Regions from separate parts of the Priestia sp. JNUCC 25 genome, predicted to be linked through region 1. Evidence: riboswitches for the same ligand, from Rfam matches in the RefSeq annotation. Region 1 holds a riboswitch; the other holds the start of a gene.
The links. Region 1 has a riboswitch for lysine ahead of lysA (diaminopimelate decarboxylase). Riboswitches for the same ligand answer to the same signal wherever they lie in the genome.

Region 1 (9,691 bases):
CTGCAGCGTTACTCATTAGACGACACCTCCAGTCTGGTTATGAAACATACCTATAGAATGTGCGTATTTACAGACTTTATACACCTCTATCGATATTACTGCACACGAAAAAAGCAAAGGGAGAGTCACTAAGACTGTTCCCTTTGCTTTTTTACTAGGCCACTTTATCGGTGGTGATAATTTTGTTAATCCAGTCTTTTCCTTCTGTAAACCTTGTAACCAGCATTGCTGTTACTGTATTTCCTGTACTATTTAACAGGGTAGCAGGGGCGTCAATAATCGTGGAAATGACCGCAATAATGGGCAGAACTTCTGGCGAAAATCCATAAATCGTAATAATTAACATTTCGCCAATCATACCGCCTCCAGGGATTGCTCCCATTACAGCTCCAACTAAAAAGGCTACGCCTAAAATACTCAAAATGCTCGTAGCAGACGTCATATCTTTTCCAAACAAACTGAATAAGAAAACAATTTTTAGAATACCGCCAATAACAGAACCATCTTTATGCGTGTTTGCTCCTAATGGAATCACCGTTTCAGCAATATCAAGTGGCACACCCATTTTCTTTGTTGCATCTAAATTGACTGGAATAGATGCAGCAGAAGAACAGGTAGCAATAGCGGTGATAGAAGGAGCAGCTGCATTTTTCCAGAACAGTTTAATTCCTGCTTTACCGCCAGCAATCCATGCGTATAGCGTAAAGAAGCCGAAATAGTAAACGATTGCAATTAATAAATAAAGAATAAATGCTCTAGCGTACCCTTGTAAGATCTTTGGTCCTAGTTCTCCTACAACAGTAGCAAAATAGCACCCTAAACCAATTGGAGCATAGTACATCACAATTTTAACAACCTTCATCGATACTTCTTGACCCGAAGTCAGGAATTTCGCCATAGGCTGTCCTTTTTCACCGGCCATCGTTGTAGCAATACCGAAAATGACGGCAAAGACAATTAATTGTAAAATATGCTCTTTCGAAAATAACTGAACAAAATCAGGTACAGTAAAGGTACTAACAAGCTGAGTTAAAAGCGTCATTTTTTCAGCTGTATTTTCACTGTCACCCATTAATTCTTTAATCGCAGAAGTATCTACGTTGTGCAGCGGATTGTAAAGTGACGCGCCTAAAAAGCCTAGAACAGCTGAAACAGCAGCAGTAGCGATAAACACAACGGCGATACCTAGCATAATTTTACCGAGACGTTTCATTTCGTTCATGTTTGCAATTGCCGAAGCCACACTAAAAAAGACAAGGGGAACGATAATCATGAACATTAAATTAAGAAACAAATCACCAAAGGGCTTTACGACTGCTACATCGGGCCCTATAGCATATCCTGCTATCCCGCCAATTAAAATAGCGAGAAGCAGAATAAGCGATGATCTGTACGTTTTAAATACACTTAAAACCATAGTTATATTTCCTCCAAACAACAATAGCTTCTTTACTACGCAAGAACAGCTATCATTTGCTCATTGCATACGTAGTAACGACTGGCTTTACATCTTTTCGCACCAAATCTTCGTATGTTTCTCGCTCCACAGCAAGACGAGCTTCTCCATTTTTTACAAATACAACAGCAGGGCGCGGAATGCGGTTGTAATTGCTAGCCATTGAATAGTTGTAGGCACCTGTAGAGGAAACTGCTAATAAATCTCCTTGATTAACGCGCGGTAAATCGATATCCCAAATAAGCATATCTCCTGATTCACAGCATTTCCCCGCAATCGATACCGTTTCATCTTTTTTATCCGTCACTCTATTAGCCAAGACAGCTTCATGCTTTGCATCATACAAAGCAGGACGAATATTATCGGTCATACCCCCGTCAATTCCCACGTATTTGCGTACACCTGGAATCTCTTTCGTTGAGCCAATTGTATAAAGCGTTGTACCCGCTTCTCCTACGATGCTTCTTCCAGGCTCAATCCAGACTTCCGGAAGGGTATAATTTTGTTCCGTTAACGTACGGCTTAGCTTTTCTGTCAGTGCATCTACATAATACTCAACTGGAAGAGGAGAATCGCTTTCGGTATAACGAATACCAAAACCACCACCTACGTTTAAAACTTTTACTTCAAAGTCCATTTTATCACGAATATTGAATAAGAAATCAGTTAAAATATCAATGGCGCGAGAAAAACCATCTACTTCAAAAATTTGCGAACCAATATGACAATGAATGCCTAAAAGATTATAATAAGGCTTTTCTAATGCAGAACTTACCGCTTTCATGGCTTGGTCATTGGAAAGACCAAATCCAAACTTTGAGTCTTCTTGTCCGGTCATAATATATTCGTGTGTATGGGCTTCAATCCCTGGAGTAACACGGAGAAGAATAGATGCTTTCTGTTTGCGCTCAGCTGCTAAGGCATGCAAAACTTCAAGTTCGGTGAAGTTATCCACAACAAAGCAGCCGATATTCGCATCAAGAGCCATTTCAATTTCTTCAATCGTTTTGTTATTTCCGTGAAAATGAATGCGTTCAGCTGGATATCCCGCTTCAAGAGCTGTAAATAATTCGCCTCCTGAGACCACATCTAATGACATATCAAGCTTCGTTAAAAGATTAGCCATTTCCATACAAAGAAAGGCTTTCCCTGCATAGGCGATTTGATATGAAAATCCACTTCTTTGGAAGGCTGAATGGAAGGCCTTGCATTTCGTCTCAATTAATTCTTGATCGTAGATGTATAGGGGAGTGCCGTATTGTTTTTTCAGTTCGACCGTATCGCACTGTCCAATTTCTAAATGATTGCTGCTGTTAATTTTACTCGTTCCATGTAAGTACATAATCCATATCCCTCCATTTAAATCATTCAACTATAACTTTGATGATCAGTAGAAAAACACAAAAAAGACCCGTGAAGTGATGTTCACGCGTCTTGGTTTCATAATAATAAAGTATTATTACATTCTAGGCATCAACATCTCTTCAATAGCTCTCCACAAACCAAATGGTTTGTGACAGCTCAGCATTTATTCAATACTGAACCAGTATATGAACACAATGGATGTCTATATACTTCGGCACGAAATCCCTTTTACTTATCTTCACAGACTCCATTAGTCTCTAATAAGTGACTCTTGATTTCATGCACCTCTATTCTCAGAGAGGAAAATTATATTTAAATGTAACTCCTATTATATTTCCTTTTCCTCTGTCTAGTCAATGAAAAGTTAAGGCATAGGAATATCAAAAAAAATAAATAAAAAAGCTATAAAGCTTCCAGATAGAATCCAAGCAGCCAGTGCTGTCTTCTGATGAATGATTAAAAGTGAGAACGTGACAACATTGAAGAGAAAAGAACACAGCAGCGACCATCCATAATGATGAGTGATACTGTGATTAACATAAGCAATGAACTCAATCACAGTAAATAAAAGCGCCCACAAAAGAATCCACCACAGCCGGCCGCTTACATGCAACGGCAGCCTTCCTAAAAAAACCGGTATAACAAACGGATAAATAATTAAGGTTATTCCAAGGGAAACCATTAGGTGATCGGGTAGAAAAAGGTGATCAATACCAACAGGGTGAAATACCCATACGCGGTGATGAAACAGCAGCACTTCATAAAGCAAATTCCCCGTGATCCAAAACAACAAAGTAGGATAGTATTCTTGATATCTCCGCCACTTGCCAAATAGTAAACCAAGAATGATGAAAAATAATACAAATGAAGATTGCATACGCTCTCCTTAAAATAATGGTTATTTCTTTTTATTTACATATTATAGTGGTTTTATTCTTTCATTTTTTTATTCAGAAACTATAATAAAAAAGCGGTAAACGCAGTGTTAAATATGCGCGATCACTACTTGTGGTTTGCTTCATCTCACCATAATCTCCGTAAAAGAACTTATTGCGCTTTTGTTTACAATGAAAGGAGCTATATGTCAAAGTCAGCAAGACTCAAAAATAAGCTCAAAATAGCTTCACCTAGTATGTGACTTCTTTTTTTGCTATGCTAAAATTGCGTACATAATGGCATAAGAATACTAGAAGAAAGAAAAGGGTGTTTTGGTATGAAAACATACATCGTAGTTGGAGCTGGGATACTTGGAGCTTCTACAGCATATCATTTAGCAAAAGCAGGAGCAGATGTGACATTGATAGATCGCAAGGATGCGGGTCAAGCTACTGATGCAGCAGCAGGAATTGTTTGTCCATGGCTTTCGCAGCGTCGAAATAAAGCATGGTACCGCTTAGCAAAAGGCGGCGCCAAGTACTATCAAACATTAATTCAGCAATTAGAAGAAGATGGAGAAACGGATACGGGATATAAGCGAGTAGGAGCAATTAGCTTACATACTGATGAGCAAAAGCTTAAAAAAATGGAAGAAAGAGCATATAAGCGTCGGGAAAAAGCTCCCGAAATAGGCGAGATTACACGTTTATCCGCTAAAGAAACACAGGCTTTGTTTCCGGTTCTTTCGGAAGAATACAGTTCAGTTCATATTAGTGGAGCCGCTCGCGTTAACGGAAGAGCTCTTCGAAACGCACTTGTGAATGCAGCGAAGAAAAACGGTGCAAAAATAATAGAAGGAAACGCAGAACTACTTTATGAAAATAATCAAGTAACGGGCGTTTCCGTAAATGGACAAACCCTTCTAGCAAGTACAACAATCGTAACAGCAGGAGCGTGGGCAAATCAATTACTAGAGCCTCTTGGAGTGAAATTTTTAGCAAGCTTTCAAAAAGCACAAATTGTCCACTTGCATCTCCCTGATGTAGATACAAAAGACTGGCCCGTTGTGATGCCTCCAAGCGACCAATATATTCTTTCATTTGAACAAGGTCAAATTGTCATTGGAGCAACACATGAAAACGACACGGGTTATGACTTGAGAGTAACTGCTGGGGGGCTTCATGAGATTTTTTCAAAGGCCTTATCAATTGCTCCCGGCTTAACAGAAAGCACAGTCTTAGAAACAAGGGTAGGGTTTCGACCATTTACTCCAGGCTTCTTGCCAGTCATTGGAACTCTTCCGGCTTACGAAGGAATACTAGTAGCGAATGGTCTCGGAGCTTCAGGCTTAACGTCGGGTCCTTATCTTGGTTCAGAGCTTGCTAAATTAGCACTTGAAATGGAAATGGAAATTGATCTTAGCGACTATGATGTAGGAGGAGCTATCGAGTCTTAAGCAAACAGAATGAATGAAAACAAATAGAAGTTCGTAAACTATAACTACTATATGATGAAAGGAAGTAGATTGTTTGCGAAAGATTATGATAAGTGCAGCAGCAGCTTTTTTATTTATGAGCGCGACGCCTGTATTAGCAGAAAACAATCCTCAGCCAGAAACAAAAGACGTGCAGCTGACGTCTCAGCAAAAGCAGGAATTGTCCGTGCTGTACAAAGAAATGCTAGCAAAAAAGAAAGAAATACTTTCAAAATATGTGGAGTACGGTGTGCTAAGCAAAACGGAGAGTCAAAACATTTCTTCACATATGGAAAATCGCTATCAGCATATGGAGAAAAATGGTTTTGTTCCGAAGCGACACTGTCATAAAATGCATCATTCAAAGTAATTCATATTCACATAAAAAAGCGCCTTTACAGGCGTTTTTTTATGTGAGTGAATGGAAAATATCCGCTTCTTTATCTAGTAAATTCTAAAATCCTCATGTAAAATTAAGAGAATGAGAACGAGTAGGAAAGATGCTAGTGAGGGGTAGGTAAATACGAACGATGAACGAAAATAAAAAAATAGTCCGATTACATGCAGAAAATCATTCAGCTGAGGCGCTAGGAATCATATTTGCTTACAAACAAAAAGATGACCATCTTGTTTACAGTATGTATCAAGGTGAAAGCGTTCATGAGCAAAAAATACCTCTAGAAGAATGGGTCTCGTATGAGCATTTTTTCGAAGCACTAAACAAAAAGAAAAAGCTTATGTACGAGCTTCAAATAAATGATAAACGCTATGTAGTAAACTTAACCCCTTTATCTTACACAGAAAAGCCTGAAATTATGGGGCATTGCGTGAATATAACTAGTTATCAGGAGAAGAAAGAACAGATTCAGCCTTTTATTTATCATAACGCAGATGCTGTTGCTGTCGTTGACTTAGAAGGTAAAACGCTTCAAGTGAACCCTGCGTTTGAGAATACATTTGGCTGGACGTTTGAAGAAATTTATCAAAAGCCTCTTCCAATTATACCTTCGTTTTTAAAGGAGCCAGTGTGCGAACTTCATAAGACCATTCAATCAGGGGAATCGAAAACGGAATTTGAGACGGTCAGACAGCATAAAGACGGTCATTTAATTAATGTAAGCGTCACACTATTCCGCGTTGAAAATATGAATGATTGGCCGCTATGCATTGCTTTTGTCTATCGAGATATAACATCACGAAAGCAGGCTGAAACGGCTTTAAAAGAAAGCGAAGAACGCTACCGAAGCTTGATTGAGTTATCGCCGGAAGCGATTATCGTTCATAGTGAAGGGAAAATTAATTACATCAACCCTGCAGGAGCCAAAGCGCTAGGATACAAAAGTCCTCAAGACGTATTAGGAGCGTGTGTTTATCAGTTTGTTCACCCTGATTACTATGATGTGGTAAAACAGCGAATTTATCGAATGAAAACAGAAAATAAATCTGTAGACCTACAGGAAGAGAAGTTTATTCATAAAGACGGTCATACGATTGATGCCGAAACCATTGCTTTTCCTATTCCCTATATGGGAAAGCAGGCCATTCAAGTTTTGTTTCGTGATATTACAGAACGTAAAAAAACTGAAAAATTGCTGCGTGAATCCGCTCAGCTTTCCTTAGTCGGACAGTTAGCGGCTGGCATAGCTCACGAAATTCGAAACCCTCTGACGGCGGTAAAAGGATTTATGCAGTTATTAAAAGAAACGAGCGGTCAGCCTTACTATGTAGAAATGATAAATCATGAGTTAGATAGAATTGAATTGATTACTGATGAGTTCTTGAGTCTTGCAAAGCCTCAGGCGAAAACCTACAGGGACAAACATGTCCAAGATATTTTAGAGAATACTTTAAAGCTAGCTGAGGTGCAGGGGATTACGGAGAAAATTCACGTAAAAAAAGAAATTGATCTTCATCTTCCTCTCGTATTATGCGAAGAAAATCAGTTGAAACAGGTGTTTAGCAATATATTTAAAAATGCAGTCGAATCTATGCCAAGTGGAGGAACCGTAACGATTCAACTAAAAAGATTTAATCAGGAGAACCTTGTTGTCCGGTTTAGCGACGAGGGGCCAGGCATCACGCAGGAAAGAATGCAGCATTTAGGAAAGCCTTTTTATAGTACCAAAGAGAAAGGAACGGGGCTTGGACTGATGGTGTGTTATAAGATCATTCGAGAACATAGAGGAGAAATTAACTTTGTAAGTGAACTTGGAAAAGGAACTACCGTAGACATTCTTTTGCCTTTTAAAAAGTAGATTCTACTTTTATAAGCATGAAACCTTTTCTAAAGGGGAATACATGTTAGTGAACGAATAATGAGATTAAAATAGGAGGGAATAAGATGGAACGCATTGAAACGGGAGAGATTTTTACAATTTTAGATGAAAATGATCAAGAGCAAGATATTGAAGTGCTTGGAAAAATGACGATTGAAGGGCACGATTATATTGCTGTTGCGTTTGTGGAAGAAGTTTTAATTGAAACAGAAGAAGAAATTGATGTTTTCTTTTTGAAAATTGAAGATGATGGTGAATGGTCTTCAATTGAAGATGACGATGAGTTTGAAAAGGTATCAGCCGTATTTGAGGAAATGACATCCGCGTAAAAAGAGAGGTTAAAACCTCTCTTTTTTTATTTTTAAATAATATAATATTTAGAATTTTTCTGAAAATGTCTTGCTGAATTATTTCCCTTCATTTATGATTGAATATGTAACATACCAACCGGTTAGTAAGTAAATGAAAGCGAGGGACTACCGTGTATTTTTCTTACTCTGACAAAGTAGTGAAGCTGCAAAAAGAATTGACCTCTTTTATGGAAGAGCATATTTACCCAAATGAACGGCTATACGAACAACAGCTGAATGAACAGCCATCTAGATGGTCAGCTGTTCCTCCGATCATGGAAGAGTTAAAAGAAAAAGCAAAGCAAGCTGGATTATGGAACTTATTTTTGCCAGAAAGCGAATACGGAGCGGGTCTAACAAATGTCGAATATGCCCCCCTTTGCGAAATTATGGGCCGTTCTATTATTGGACCAGAAGCTTTTAATTGCGGAGCTCCTGACACCGGCAATATGGAAGTACTGGTTCGATACGGAACGTCCGAACAGAAAGAAAAATGGCTAAAGCCGCTGTTAAATGGAGACATTCGCTCCTGCTTTTCTATGACAGAACCAGATGTAGGTTCTTCTGATGCCACAAACATTCAGTGCAGCATTGTAAGAGAAGGCAATGAATATGTAATAAATGGAAGAAAGTGGTGGTCTTCAGGTGCGGGAGATCCTCGCTGCAAAATTGCTATTGTCATGGGAAAAAGCGATTTTACCGCATCTAAATATGAACAGCAGTCTATGATTCTAGTTCCATTAAATACTCCAGGAGTTAAAATTGAACGAATGCTGCCAGTCTTTGGATACGATCACGCTCCTCATGGACATGCTGAAATTCATTATGACAATGTGCGTGTGCCAGCGTCTAATATGCTTTTAGGTGAAGGAAAAGGATTCGCTATCGCTCAAGGCAGATTGGGTCCTGGACGTATTCATCACTGCATGCGGCTAATAGGAGCAGCGGAAAGAGCGCTTGAAGAATTATGTAAGCGTATTCAAAATCGTTCTACATTTAATAAGTTGCTTTCCCAGCAAGGGGTTATTCAAGAATGGGTGGCAGAATCGCGTATTGAAATTGAGCAAGCTCGCTTATTAACATTAAAAGCTGCTTATATGATGGACACAGTTGGAAATAAAAAAGCGCGGAAAGAAATTGCTATGATTAAAGTAATGGCTCCTGCTATGGCTTTAAAAGTCATTGATCGTGCTATTCAAGCATTTGGAGCAGCAGGTGTTTCAGAAGACACGCCGCTTGCGGCACTTTGGGCAAATGCCCGCACTCTTCGCCTCGCTGATGGTCCAGACGAAGTGCACAAAGCTCAGCTTGCAAGACTTGAATTAAAATCCTATCAAGAAAAGGAGGCAACATATGCACATAAAGGATTTGTTTGATTTAACTGGGAAAACAGCTATTATTACCGGCGGAGGTAGAGGATTAGGAGAACAAATGGCAGAAGGGCTTGCAGAGGCAGGGGCAAATATTGTTCTATGTTCGAGAAAAAAAGAAGCATGTCAGCAAGTGGCCGATCGATTGGCCACTACAGGCGTAAAAACCCTCGCTTTAGCATGCGACATCAGTCAGCCTGAAGATATTAAAAATGTCGTGCATCAAACGATTGAAAAATTTGGACGTATTGATATTTTAATTAATAACAGCGGAGCTACGTGGGGTGCTCCAGTTGAAGAAATGCCTCTTGAAGCATGGCAAAAAGTGATGAATATTAATGTTACAGGAACGTTTTTAATGTCCCAAGAAGCTGGAAAAGAAATGATTAAACAAAAAGCTGGCAAGATTATTAACATTGCTTCAATTGCCGGTCTTGGAGGAACAGATCCTCAGTACATGGATACAATCGGGTACAACACGAGTAAAGGAGCGGTCATTACGTTTACGAAAGATTTAGCTGTCA
Region 2 (9,691 bases), 2.2 Mb from region 1:
AAAAGGCAAACAGAATATCATGCATAACAATAAGCTCATCCATACATTTTTCATCATCTCACCTCTCTTTCTTCTGAACTAGTATCTCCTTACTTAAAAGTATACGTACTCTGAAATTCAATTTCAAACAATAAGTTTTTTTTATAAAGATTTACCTTTTTTATAATATTTTCTTAACGTCATTCTTTTTAGATATGTATGCGACACTTAAAAAAATATACAAAAAGCTGGCTTTCTAAGAAGAAAGCCAGCTCATGTTATAGTTCAAGTTCTCCCATTCGAAGGAGTTCTACGACTGCTTGAGAACGCCCCTTGACTCCAAGCTTTTGCATCGCATTAGAAATATGATTTCGAACTGTTTTTTCGCTAATGAATAGTTCACTCGCGATTTCTTTTGTTGTTTTGTCCTGTACTAAAAGCTCGAATACTTCTCGTTCACGCTTTGTAAGTAGCGGTTTAGGTTGAAACTCTTTTTCTTTCAATGTAACCCTCCTTGCCTGATCCTGAGTTGAACTATCGGATGGGTGTAAATTTAGTCAACATATCTTATGTGCGGTATGCCTACGCGGTTACTAGTTTTAGAAAAAATATGCAAAAAACTCTTTTTTACCTTTAAAAAAGAAAAAAGCCTGAAGAAAGAGCCTTCAAGCCATTTTCATATATTTGATAAACACCTTTTCATCTCTTCATTCCAAGGCACGCTTTTTCCCGTTTCTTTAGAAATTTGCACCATTGTTCCTCTCCCGGTGAGTACAACCTCTCTTTGCTCATTTTGAATCATATAGTGTAAATCAACCGACGAACGTCCAATTCTATGAGCTTTTACAAAAACAGATAGCACGTTGCCAAAATACACTTGTTTGACATAATCGCACTGCAAATCAGCCACCACCGGTATCGTTCCCTCATGCTCACTCGTCCACTTTTGCATAAAGCCAATATGGTGAAAGAATTCCGTACGTATTTGTTCAAAATAAACAAAAGGAACCGTATTATTTAAATGCCCAAACATATCTGTTTCCGAAAATCTTACCTTGATCTCCTGCTTAAACGAAAATGACTCTTTCCAATGATCCATGTCTTCAATATACGAAATATTATTCATCTGTATTTCCTCCATTCGTCATAGACAAAATAAAACCTCTCCGCGTGGAGAGGTTTTGAGTGGTTATACTTGATCGCTACCAAAGAAACTTCTGAATGCTTGAATTGTTGTATCGCGGTTCAAAGCTGCGATTGAAGTAGTCAATGGAATTCCTTTTGGACATGATTGAACGCAGTTTTGAGAGTTCCCGCAGTTCGCTAGTCCTCCATCACCCATAATCGTCTCTAAACGTTCTCCTTTATTTAACGCACCGGTTGGATGGGCATTAAACAAGCGAACTTGAGAAAGCGGTGCTGGACCGATGAAGTTTGACTTGTCGTTTACGTTTGGACAAGCTTCTAAGCAAACGCCACATGTCATACACTTGGATAACTCATACGCCCACTGACGTTTCTTTTCAGGCATACGCGGTCCTGGACCTAAATCGTATGTGCCATCGATTGGAACCCAGGCTTTTACTTTTTTTAGTGAATCAAACATACGGCTGCGGTCTACTTGCAAGTCACGAACCACAGGAAATGTTTTCATTGGCTGTAAGCGAATTGGCTGTTCTAGTTTATCAACAAGAGCCGTACATGACTGACGAGGTTTACCGTTGATGACCATTGAACAGGCTCCGCATACTTCCTCTAAACAGTTCATTTCCCAGTTTATCGGAGCAACCTCTTTACCTGAAGCATCAACAGGGTTACGTCTGATTTCCATCAGTGCTGAAATAACGTTCATATTCGGACGATACGGAATTTCAAACTCCTGATTGTAAGGAGCAGATTCAGCTGAATCTTGACGTGTAATAATGAAGCGCACTGTCTTTTGGACTGTTTGTTGTTCACTCATTGATTAACGAACCCCCTCTTGTTGTTTTTTTGGTTTTTCATCTTTTTTCTTTGTGTAGTCGCGCTTACGCGGTTTGATTAACGATACGTCTACCTCTTCATAATGGAAAGAAGGAGCCGTTTTCTTATCCACAAAAGATGCCATTGTTGTTTTTAAGAATTCTTCATCGTTACGATCTGGGAAATCTGGCTTATAATGAGCACCGCGACTTTCGTTACGGTTGTAAGCTCCTAGCGTTACAACACGTGAAAGCTGAAGCATGTTTTGCAGCTGACGAGTAAATGTTGCCCCTTGATTACTCCATTTAGCCGTATCATTAATGTTAATACGATCATAGCGTTCAATTAATTCTTGAATCTTTTCATCTGTTTTTAACAGTTTGTCATTGTATCGTACGACTGTCACGTTGTCAGTCATCCATTCCCCTAGCTCTTTATGAAGAACGTATGCATTTTCTGTACCTTGAAGATTCATGATATTGTTCCATTTCTCTTCTTCTTCTTTCACATGACGATCATATACGCTTGAAGAAATAGCATCTGCGCTCTTTTCTAAACCATTGATGTATTCAACCGCTTTAGGACCGGCAACCATACCACCATAAATAGCTGATAATAATGAGTTTGCTCCTAAACGGTTCGCTCCGTGCTGTGAATAATCACACTCACCAGCTGCGAATAAGCCAGGAATATTTGTCATTTGATCGTAATCTACCCATAAACCGCCCATTGAATAGTGTACGGCTGGGAAAATTTTCATTGGTACCTTGCGCGGATCATCGCCCATGAATTTTTCATAGATTTCGATGATACCTCCAAGTTTAATGTCTAGCTCTTTTGGATCTTTATGTGAAAGGTCCAGATAAACCATGTTTTCTCCGTTAATTCCTAACTTCTGCGCTACGCAGACGTCAAAAATTTCACGAGTTGCAATATCACGAGGTACTAAGTTACCGTATGCAGGATATTTTTCCTCTAAGAAATACCAAGGTTTACCGTCTTTATATGTCCAAACGCGTCCGCCTTCTCCACGAGCAGATTCACTCATAAGACGAAGCTTATCATCTCCTGGGATAGCAGTTGGATGAATTTGAATAAACTCTCCGTTTGAATAGTATGCACCTTGCTGATACACAATAGATGCCGCTGAACCTGTATTAATAACTGAGTTCGTCGATTTTCCAAAAACAATTCCAGGTCCGCCTGTAGCCATAATAACCGCGTCAGCTGGGAACGTTTTAATTTCCATTGATTTTAAATTCTGTGCAGAAATTCCGCGACAGCTGCGCTCATCGTCAAGAACAGCACCTAAGAATTCCCATCCTTCGTACTTTGTCACAAGTCCGGCAACTTCATAGCGACGAACCTGCTCATCTAATGCGTACAATAATTGTTGACCCGTTGTTGCTCCAGCAAAAGCCGTACGGTGATGCTGCGTCCCGCCAAATCGTCTGAAGTCTAACAAACCCTCAGGAGTACGGTTAAACATAACACCCATGCGGTCAAGTAAGTGAATAATGCCAGGAGCTGCTTCACACATTGCTTTTACAGGTGGCTGGTTGGCTAAAAAGTCTCCGCCGTACACTGTGTCATCAAAGTGTTCCCATGGTGAATCCCCTTCACCTTTCGTATTTACGGCTCCGTTGATTCCACCTTGCGCGCAAACTGAGTGAGATCTTTTTACCGGAACTAGTGAAAATAAATCTACTTGCTTGCCAGACTCAGCAATTTTTATTGTTGCCATCAAGCCAGCTAAACCGCCACCGACTACGATGATTTTTCCGTTACTCATCGGAACCCCACTCCTTCAAAACCTTAATTTTATGCAAATGCGAATAATGTACGAACACCTACAAATGTAAGTGCTAAGAAGATTGCTAATGTCACATAAGTTGAAATTCTTTGAGAACGTGGTGTTACAGTTAACCCCCAGCTAACTCCAAATGACCATAGACCGTTTGCAAAGTGGAAGATCGTAGATACAACACCAACTATGTAGAATGCAAGCATTGCCGGGTTGCTTAAAATTCGTTCCATCATTTGAAAATCTACTTCTTTTCCAAGCGCAGCTTGTATTCTGGTTTCCCATACGTGCCATGTGATGAAGATAAGTGTGATTACACCTGAAACACGCTGAAGGATAAACATCCAGTTACGGAAAAACCCATAGTTGTTAACGTTTGTTTTAGCAGTGAATGCGATGTAAAGACCGTATATTGCGTGAAAAACGATTGGTAAGAAAATAATGAAAATTTCTAGAGCATAGCGGAAAGGTAAGCTCTCCATGAAGTGAGCTGCTTGATTAAATGATTCTTCTCCCTTTGTCGCGAAATGATTCACAACTAAATGCTGTGTTAAGAAAATCCCGATTGGTATTACCCCAAGTAATGAATGGATTCTCCGATATTGAAACTCTCTGTTTGCCGCCATCTGCGTAGACCCCCCTTAGTTAAATGAACATAGTTTGTGAAGAACTTTCTTACTCCCACTAGACAAATAGATTAATCGTGAATATAGGAAATGAAAACCTTTGCATTTCCTAATAAAGTATGTGACAGGTTAATTTTACTCCCATCGATTAAGAGCGTCAAGGCAAGATATTTAAATCTTCTATAAAATATAAATTTATAAAATTTTATATTTGTTAACGCTTACTATATTGATGTTACAGATTTTTTCTTTCTATTATAATATTGCTTGCCACAACTAAGTAAGCGTTTACTTTATACTTTTATTGTAAACAAGTTCACAAAACATTTACACAGGTAAAAGTACCCTTTTAAAAGGTATATTATGGATTTTTTATCTTTACATCTAACTCTTTTTACCATAATAAAGATCCTCTTACATTTTATTAAAAAAATGCGTGAGAGGTTTTTTAGATTTGTATATAATAGTAGTAAAGAAAGAGGGGAAAGCATGAGCAATTTACAAACAGAATCACAGCAAGAACTTGAAGAGACGATGGAAACATCAGAACCTAATGTCACAGCTGAAACAGAGAGAACTCTTGATCACGTTTCATATTTCGGATACAGCCTTTTGCGTGACGTGTTAATTCCAGAGCTTCTTGGAGACGAAACGAATACCATTTCATACTGGGCAGGAAAACACCTTGCGCGGAAATACCCATTAAATACAATGGATGAAATCGTCGCTTTTTTTAAAGCAGCTTCCTGGGGAACACTGACGCTTGCAAAAAAAGATAAATATTCACTAGAGCTTGAGTTATCAGGTGATGTGGTCAGCAAAAGATTTCAGCAGGAAACTTGTTCGTTTCATCTTGAGTCAGGATTTGTGGCTGAACAGATTCAGCGGCAAAACAACTGCCTAACAGAAGCCTACTTAACACATAAAGAAAAGAACGGAAAAGTGCTGATTTCCGTGCAGTGGGACCGAAAAGATATTTTACCTACCGAAACACGCGCGGAGCGTTATAAAAAGTAAAAAATACGTATATATAAAAGACGTGGAGATACCACGTCTTTTTTCTCTTCTTTATACTTGCACTGCCTGCTGTTCTTCTAGTTCGAATGCTACGTGAAGCGTCTCAACTGCTTTTACCATATCAGCATGCGGTACAACTGTAGATACTTTAATTTCAGACGTGCTGACCATCTTCACTTCAATTTTCTCTCCTGCCAGCACTTCAAACATTTCAGCTGCAACACCTGGGTTTGAAATCATACCAGATCCGACAATCGACACTTTAGCCAGACCGCTTTCATGTTCGATACGCGTATATCCTAAAGTAGATTTATATTCTTTTAAGACAGCAAGAGCAGCTTCTACGTCTACGGTTTTAATAGAAAATGAGATGGATAGACGATTATTAGCCGTTACGTTTTGAATAATAATGTCCACATTTAACTGTTCTTTTGCTAATGCTGTAAAAATAGTAGAAAGAGTTTGCAACTCGTTGTTTAACCCTTCAATTGTCACGCGTGAAATATTATCTTCAAACGCAATTCCTCTTACGACTAAGTTTTGTTCCATTGAAACTTCCTCCTCAACAATCGTTCCATTCTCGTTTTCTAAGCTTGAACGCACTTCTAGCGGTACCTGATAATTTTTTGCAAACTCAACAGCGCGCGGATGCAGCACCCCTGCTCCCAAATTAGCTAATTCTAACATTTCGTCATATGAAATAGAGTGAAGCTTACGGGCATCTTCTACATAGCGCGGATCTGTCGTAAACACTCCTGTTACATCTGTATAAATATCACATTTTGCAGCTTTTAGCGCCGCGGCAAGAGCTACTGCCGTCGTGTCAGAGCCGCCTCGACCTAATGTTGTAATGCTTCCATCTTCTGAACAGCCTTGGAATCCAGCTACTACTACAATTCGTCCGCTATCTAACTGACGTTGAATACGAGTTGTATCAATGTGCTGGATTCGTGCATTGCTATGAACTGCTTCCGTCTGGATGCCAGCTTGCCAACCTGTTAGCGAAGTTGCTTCATACCCTTTGCATTGAAGGGCCATTGTTAACAGGGAAATCGTCACTTGTTCTCCAGTTGTAAGAAGCATATCCATTTCACGTTTGCTTGGACTGTCCGTAATATCACTTGCTAATTTCACCAGTGCATCTGTGGTTTTGCCCATTGCCGATACAACAACGACTACTTGGTTACCGCGCTCTGCTTCTTGGATAACTCGGTTTGCTACATGTTGAATACGTTCAACAGAACCAACAGATGTTCCACCAAATTTTTGAACGATTAATGCCATAATTTTGTTCATTCCTTTTCAATAAATTTGCATATGCAGGATGATGAGAAGCTAAATTTTTTTACTCAGACAATAAAAAAAGCAATGAGATGAGCTCTCATTGCTTAACGAACGAAAATTATAAAACATAACCGTCCACTGCCGTGAGATAGCTCTCCAAGAATCTACATCTTGACAATCCTACGTTTATTCAACGCAGAACCAGCAATCATTACTATGAGGTAATGTTCACTTCGGCAAATTTCCCTTTCCGCATCATTCATAAGGGCTCATACCCTTCCTGATACGTACTGATTAAATTTGCACCTCTATCTTCACTTCATTTGATGAAGTGTCGTATGAAATTAGTTAATAGCTTATCAAACATTTTCTATTATTTCAAGACTATTTTTGCAATGTTTCATAAATTTTTTCAGCAATGTTTTGAGGAACACCTGAATTTCGAATATCTTCAACCGTTGCTTCTTTCAATTTTTTCACCGAACCAAAATACTTTAACAAAGCTTTTTTACGCTTTTCTCCCACTCCCGGAATGTCGTCCAGAACAGACTGAAAAGCGGACTTAGAGCGCACTTGACGGTGGAAGGTAATCGCAAAGCGGTGAACTTCATCTTGAATTCGCTGAAGCAAATAAAATTCTTGACTATTGCGTTCAAGCGGTATGATTTGAGGAGGCTCGCCAATCATCAGATTCGAAGTTCTGTGCTTATCATCTTTGACAAGACCTGCTGTAGGCACTAAAAGTCCCAATTCATTTTCGAGAACATCCTGCACCGCAGCCAAATGCCCTTTACCTCCATCTACAACAATTAAATCTGGAAGCGGAAGACCTTCTTTTAATGCTCTGGAATACCTTCTGCGAACCACTTCTCTCATGGAACTGTAATCATCTGGTCCCTGCACGGTCTTAATTTTATATTTACGATATTCTTTCTTTTCCGGCTTCCCATCAACAAAAACAATCATCGCAGAAACTGGGTCTGTTCCTTGAATATTTGAATTATCAAATGCTTCAATCCGATAAGGAGCGGCAATTCCAAGCTCTTCTCCTAACCGTTCAACTGCGCCAACCGTGCGTTCTTCATCTCGTTCAATTAAATAGAATTTTTCACCGAGCGCAATTTTTGCATTTTTACACGCAAGTTCTACTAATTCTTTCTTTTTGCCTCGCTTTGGATGCTGAACCTCTACTTCTACTAATTTCTCAGCCAACTCTGCATCAATCGTTGCTGGAACCATCACTTCTTTTGGCTTAATATTTTTGGCATAAAACTGACCGATAAAAGTTAAGAAATCTTCTTCTGGCTCTTTATAAAAAGGAAACATAGAAACTTCTCGCTCAATTAATTTCCCTTGGCGAATAAAGAAAACTTGAACACACATCCAGCCTTTATTATAAGAATAGCCAAACACATCTCGATTAACAAAATCATTAAACGTTACTTTTTGCTTTTCCATTGTCGCTTCGATATGAGCAATTTGATCTCGATATTCTTTAGCCCGTTCAAAGTCAAGTTCTTCTGAAGCTTTTAACATTTTTTCAGTTAACTCTGTTTTGACATGCTCATATCCACCATTTAAAAACCGCGTGATATTTTCAATAATTTGTTTGTTTTGCTCTTCTTTTACTTCTTTTACGCAAGGAGCTAGGCATTGCCCGATATGGTAATACAAACAAGGTCTGTCTGGCATGGTAGAGCACTTTCTTAATGGATAAATGCGATCAAGAAGCCGCTTTGTTTCATTTGCAGCTTGAACGTTAGGATAAGGACCGAAGTATTTCCCTTTATCTTTTTTTATTTTTCTTGTAATAACAAGTCGGGGCTGTTTTTCAGCTGTAATCTTAATAAAGGGATAACCTTTATCATCTTTAAGCATGATATTGTATTTTGGATCATGCTTTTTAATTAAATTCATTTCTAAAATAAGCGCTTCTAAATTAGAAGATGTGACGATATATTCAAAATCGACAATGTCGTTTACAAGTCGAAGCGTCTTTCCGTCATGAGATCCGGTAAAGTAGGAGCGCACTCGATTTTTTAATACTTTTGCTTTTCCTACGTAAATGACCGTTCCATATTTATCTTTCATCAAGTAGCAGCCGGGCTGATCCGGTAAAATAGCCAGCTTTTCTTTTAAATAATCGTTCATATTTTTCTCCTTCCTCTTCTCTTACTCTGTCCATCTATACATTCGCTTATGAAGCGTAACCTACATTCTTTCCTGCCTTACAATACATGCACATAAGCCGGATTTATGGCGATGTTCCTTACATCTAGTATAAAACAAACGAACGCATATTCGCTAAATAAAAGTATTCCCAAAAGAGAAAAAGTGGAGAAAAAGAAAAAACCTAGCCTGAGCTAGGTTTTGACTTACGCGTGTTTATTAATTAATTCTGTTAATGCTTCTTTTGGTTGGAAACCAACTACTTGGTCAACTTTCTCTCCATCTTTAAATAATACTAAAGTTGGGATACTCATAACACCAAATTTTCCAGCCGTTTCTTGATTTTCATCAACGTCTACTTTCACGATTTTAACTTTATCGTTAAGTTCGCCATCGATTTCTTCAAGAACTGGAGCAATCATTTTACAAGGGCCACACCATGGTGCCCAAAAGTCAACAAGCACTAGGCCTGATTTAATTTCATCTGTAAAGTTTTTATCTGTAGCATGTGCAATAGCCATTTTAATTCCTCCTAAATATATGCAATATCCAAATTCTACTCACAGTATATCACCTTCAAATAAGGTTTGCTAACTTTTTGCTTACATTTATACTGTTTATTCTCCGCTCTAGTTTGTACAATTCACATAAAAACATACGTAGAAAATTTCGTTTTCCATGAGGTTGAGACATAAGGAAATGAATCCCATCTAAAGACGAACAAATAGTATACAAGAGCTGAACTGCTAGAAAGACCCACACACATGAAAGCTACGCTTACCCTAACAAAAAAACGAACCACTAATCAAACATCTTGATCAATGGTTCGTTTTTCACTTCGTCTAAAATA

Region 2: linked by a shared signal. The riboswitch ahead of JNUCC25_RS23720 (aspartate kinase) and the one ahead of lysA (diaminopimelate decarboxylase) in region 1 are both predicted to bind lysine.

Annotation. Positions count from the first base shown of each region.
Region 1 covers NZ_CM132211.1:2,351,616-2,361,306, forward strand. Annotated here, with positions in the region: gene JNUCC25_RS11935 (hypothetical protein) at 1-16, opposite strand, end outside; gene JNUCC25_RS11940 (dicarboxylate/amino acid:cation symporter) at 155-1,417, opposite strand; gene lysA (diaminopimelate decarboxylase) at 1,470-2,798, opposite strand; lysine riboswitch at 2,937-3,119, opposite strand; gene JNUCC25_RS11950 (CBO0543 family protein) at 3,186-3,698, opposite strand; gene JNUCC25_RS11955 (NAD(P)/FAD-dependent oxidoreductase) at 4,035-5,153, shown strand; gene JNUCC25_RS11960 (YckD family protein) at 5,227-5,541, shown strand; gene JNUCC25_RS11965 (PAS domain-containing sensor histidine kinase) at 5,702-7,426, shown strand; gene JNUCC25_RS11970 (DUF1292 domain-containing protein) at 7,513-7,776, shown strand; gene JNUCC25_RS11975 (acyl-CoA dehydrogenase) at 7,929-9,173, shown strand; gene JNUCC25_RS11980 (SDR family oxidoreductase) at 9,151-9,691, shown strand, end outside.
Region 2 covers NZ_CM132211.1:4,512,826-4,522,516, forward strand. Annotated here, with positions in the region: gene JNUCC25_RS23685 (hypothetical protein) at 1-54, opposite strand, end outside; gene gerE (spore germination transcription factor GerE) at 258-482, opposite strand; gene JNUCC25_RS23695 (acyl-CoA thioesterase) at 656-1,105, opposite strand; gene sdhB (succinate dehydrogenase iron-sulfur subunit) at 1,169-1,942, opposite strand; gene sdhA (succinate dehydrogenase flavoprotein subunit) at 1,946-3,733, opposite strand; gene JNUCC25_RS23710 (succinate dehydrogenase cytochrome b558 subunit) at 3,763-4,371, opposite strand; gene JNUCC25_RS23715 (YslB family protein) at 4,861-5,388, shown strand; gene JNUCC25_RS23720 (aspartate kinase) at 5,440-6,672, opposite strand; lysine riboswitch at 6,814-6,991, opposite strand; gene uvrC (excinuclease ABC subunit UvrC) at 7,057-8,823, opposite strand; gene trxA (thioredoxin) at 9,048-9,362, opposite strand.